DNA from 2 places in the Trinickia sp. Z7 genome. Region 1 is predicted to be linked to the other one. Evidence: riboswitches for the same ligand, from Rfam matches in the RefSeq annotation. Region 1 holds a riboswitch; the other holds the start of a gene.

What was found. Region 1 has a riboswitch for ZMP and ZTP ahead of glyA (serine hydroxymethyltransferase). Riboswitches for the same ligand answer to the same signal wherever they lie in the genome.
Region 2: another riboswitch for ZMP and ZTP. It lies ahead of QQS38_RS17500 (LysE family translocator); the one in region 1 lies ahead of glyA (serine hydroxymethyltransferase).

Annotation. Positions count from the first base shown of each region.
Region 1 is NZ_JAUEQW010000004.1:170,696-172,894, forward strand. Features, by position in the region: gene glyA (serine hydroxymethyltransferase) at 1-1,126, opposite strand, end outside; ZMP/ZTP riboswitch at 1,285-1,383, opposite strand; gene ybgC (tol-pal system-associated acyl-CoA thioesterase) at 1,480-1,950, shown strand; gene tolQ (protein TolQ) at 2,105-2,199, shown strand, end outside.
Region 2 is NZ_JAUEQW010000010.1:35,695-37,893, reverse strand. Features, by position in the region: gene QQS38_RS17505 (hypothetical protein) at 129-521, shown strand; gene QQS38_RS17500 (LysE family translocator) at 713-1,345, opposite strand; ZMP/ZTP riboswitch at 1,374-1,458, opposite strand; gene QQS38_RS17495 (phytoene/squalene synthase family protein) at 1,547-2,199, opposite strand, start outside.

The DNA.
Region 1 (2,199 bases):
CCTTCGTGCCGAAGCCGCGCGTGGTCATGGCGGGCGAGCCCAGACGAACCCCGCTCGTCACGAACGGCTTTTCCGGGTCGTTCGGAATCGCGTTCTTGTTGACGGTGATGTGCGCCGCGCCGAGCGCCGCCTCGGCCGCCTTGCCGGTGATCTTCTTCGCACGCAGATCGACGAGCATCACGTGGCTTTCCGTGCGCCCCGAGACGATGCGCAGGCCGCGCTTGACGAGCGTTTCAGCCAATACGCGCGCGTTATCCACGACTTGCTGCTGGTAGACCTTGAACTCGGGCGAAGCCGCTTCCTTGAACGCAACGGCCTTGCCGGCGATCACGTGCATGAGCGGGCCGCCTTGAATCCCGGGGAAGATAGCCGAGTTGATCTGCTTCTCGTACTCGGCCTTCATCAGGATCACACCGCCGCGCGGGCCGCGCAGGCTCTTGTGCGTGGTGGTGGTGACGAAATCGGCGTGCGGCACCGGGTTCGGATACACGCCTGCCGCGATGAGGCCGGCGTAGTGCGCCATGTCGACCATCAGGTACGCGCCCACCGACTTCGCGATCTTCGCCAGACGTTCGAAGTCGATGCGCAGCGCGAATGCCGATGCGCCCGCGACGATCAGTTTCGGCTTGTGCTCCTGCGCCAGCTTTTCGGCGGCGTCGTAATCGATGTCTTCCGCTTCGTTCAGCCCGTAGCTCACGACGTTGAACCACTTGCCCGACATATTCACGGGCGAGCCGTGCGTCAAGTGACCGCCTTCGGCCAGGCTCATGCCCATGATCGTGTCGCCGGGCTTGAGCATCGCGAAGAACACGCCCTGGTTCGCCTGCGAGCCCGAATTCGGCTGCACGTTCGCGGCTTCGGCGCCGAACAGCGCCTTCACGCGGTCGATCGCGAGCTGCTCCACCACGTCGACGTACTCGCAGCCGCCGTAATAGCGCTTGCCGGGATAGCCCTCGGCGTATTTGTTGGTGAGCTGCGAGCCTTGCGCGGCCATCACGGCCGGACTCGTGTAATTTTCCGACGCGATGAGCTCGATGTGCTCTTCTTGGCGGTGATTTTCTTGCTGGATGGCGTTCCAGATCTCGGGATCGACGTTGGCGATCGTGCTTTGGGCTCTGTCAAACATACGCGTTCCGTTAAGGGTGTACAGGTTGGCCGAATCGCGCGCGGGACACGTACCGGTCGTACGCTCGCGCTGCTGGCGGTAAGCCAGCCCTGGCGTGGCGGAGGATTCCGTTACGCGGGCAAGGCAACCGCTGGCGGCGCAAACGACGGCGCGCAATATTCGGCTGCCCAGGCGAACGGCAAAACGGCACCCTGCGCTTCACGGTGGGTTGCTCCACCTTGACCCCTAGGGTCTTATCGCCAGTCACGCAGGGATGAGCGCGATAGTGTATTGGAAGCGCCACCAATAGGCAATTGGGGAAGTTTTTACGCAATTTCGAGACCGGGGCGCGCGATCCGGTAAAATGCCGGGCCATGAACCAGCCTACCAGCCATGGCGGCGTGCAATTCACTTTCGACTGGCCGCTACGCGTGTACTACGAAGATACCGACGCAGGCGGCATTGTCTTTTTTGCCAATTACCTGAAGTTTTTCGAGCGCGCTCGCACCGAATGGCTTCGCGCATGCGGCATCGATCAACGCAAGCTGGCCGAGCAGTGCGGCATCGTCTTCGTCGTCAGCGAAACGGCTGTGCAATATCGCTCGCCGGCGCGCCTGGACGACATGCTGACGATCGCGAGCCGCATCGAGCGGCTCGGCAAAGCGAGCGTCGAGTTCGTCCAGGAAGCGCATCGCGCCGGCGGCGTCTTAGCCGTGGGCAAAGTGCGCGTCGGCTGCGTCGATCGTGTCACACTCAAGCCCGTCGCCTTGCCGGATTCGATATCGGCGGCGCTACGAAGCGACCCGCTAGCAGTTGCAGCGGGCATGTCAACGGCAGGCGCTTAATTTCCGTTGAGTCTACGTCCATGAACTTGTATCGTGCCGGTCGATACCAAGCGGGGTGTGGCGTTGAAGCGGCGGCGCTTTCAATTGCCCGACTAAAACCCTATTCGCGCCTTGCAGCGAGCCCTGCCCGTTCCGACGCATAAGCCCATCCTTTATGAACAACGCACAAGACTTATCGATCGTTTCCCTAGTCCTCAATGCGAGCGTGCTCGCGCAAGCGGTGATGGGGCTGCTGCTCTTGCTGTCGCT
Region 2 (2,199 bases), on a different contig from region 1:
CCGCGCCCGTGCGCCCGGGGTTCGTGCAGCCGCTTGTCATCGGATACAGGACGCCGGACGTTTGACGTGACATGGTTCGTACGATCGATCCCCCACAGACACCACGCACACTCAGAAGGAGAGATGGGATGCAACGCTCGATTCGCGTACTCGTTGGCTGCGCGCTGATTTCCGCGCTGGCAGCTTGCGTGGCGCCGCGGCCCCCGCATAGGCGCGCGCCGCCGCCGCCCCCGCCCCCGCCGCCGGTGGTCGTGCGCCCCGCCCCGAATCCGCACGAGGCCGACCTGGCGCGGTATGCGCAGGTGGATGAACGCATCGACAGCTTGAACCGCCGGATCGACGAGCGCGTCGCCCAAGGTTATTACCCGCCGCCGACGGGCGTTTCGCTGCATCATCGGCTCGACGTGATCCACCAAGAGATGCACGACATGGCGGGACAACACGACGGCGGCATATCGGCTGACGAGCAGCGTGTGCTCAATCAGGAACTCGACAGCGCAGCGAGAGTGATCGGCAATTGACGTCGAACGAAGCGGCGAGAACTCGCTTCGACAGCAAACGCGGTGGCGCCCTTGGGCCTACCGCGTTTTTTATTGTCGATTTTCCTGCGCTCGTCCATCGAGCCCATGAGAGGGCCGTCGAACGGCCCCCCGCTTGCACTGCGCTCCGTATGCGGGCGAGAACCCCGCCCTAAACACGTTCGTGCGAAGGCTCAGCGCCGCGCCTGCGTCGCCATCCGAACCGCCAGCCCGGCGAGCACGGTGCCCATCAGCCAGCGTTGCACGGTAACCCAGCTCGGCCGCGTCGCCAGAAAGGCCGCGATCGAACCGGCCATCATCGCGACCACCGTATTGACGGCCAGGCTCGCCGCGATTTGCAAGCTACCGAGCGTGAGCGATTGAGCCAGGACGCTGCCACGGTGCGGATCGATGAACTGCGGCAGCAGCGACAAGTAGAGCACGGCGATCTTCGGGTTGAGCAGATTCGTCACGAGGCCCATCACGAATAGCTTGCGCGGGCTGTCAGGGGGCAAATTGCGCACTTCGAACGGCGAGCGTCCGCCCGGCTTCAACGCTTGCCACGCGAGATAAGCCAGGTAAAGCGCACCGCCGAGCCGCAACGCGTCATAGGCGAACGGAACCGCCAGCAGCAACGCGGTGATGCCGCATGCCGTGCTGACCATGTAGAAGACGAAGCCGAGCGCGACGCCGCCCAGCGAAATCATGCCCGCGGCACGGCCTTGGCAAAGCGAGCGCGAAACGAGATAAATCATGTTCGGCCCGGGCGTCAGCGCGATGCCGAGCGCGACTAGACCGAAAGCAAGCAAGGAACTGGACGTGGGCATTGCATCTCCTCGATAGGTGACAGATGGCCATTCATGCCCAGGCGCGCGGCGAATTCGGTCCCGCGCTCCCCGATGGTGAACTCCATCTCACGGCGCCAGTCGCGCGGCCGGATCGATTATTCCATGCTTCGCGAGAATGCGTCGCGAGTCGCGCGCAGCCCCACGGTCCACGGTCCACGGTCCACGGTCCACGGACATTAATTAGGCCACAGCGGCGGCGCAGGCCCGAAGTCCAAGCCGCGTTTGGACGTCGCGCATCGAACCCTCGATCCAGCGGCGCAGCAGGCCATCGAAGCAAACGGCGGCCATCGAGCCTGCGATGAGGCGATAAACGTCGTTACGGCGCACCTTCGAGATCCGCTCGGGATCGAGCCAGGCTTCGTTGTCCGCCAACAACTTCAACGTCTCCAACCCGATCAGGATGGGCCATAGGCAAGCCAATCGGAGACGGATCGACGAACGCGGAATCGCGAGCGCGTAGTCGAGCGCATCGCGGTAATGCGCGAGCGCGGTCGCCATCAGTTCGGCCAGCACGGGCTTCGCCCGCGACGAGGCATCGGACGCGAGCAGCGCGGCCGGCGTGAGCCCGTGACGCTCGAGCATCGATGAGGGCAGATAGCAGCGGCCGATGCGCAGATCCTTTGCGCAGTCTCGTAGGATATTCGTCAACTGCAGCGCTTTGCCGAAGCCGATGCCGCGCGCGACGGCCATGTCGTGCGGCTCGGCGAACGTGCCGGGCACATGTGCGCAGGTCATCTTCGTCCAAAACTCGCCGACGCAGCCCGCCACGAGGTAGGTGTAACGGTCGAGTTCGCCCGGCTCGCGCAGCGCTTCGATCCGCCCCGAATCCTCGG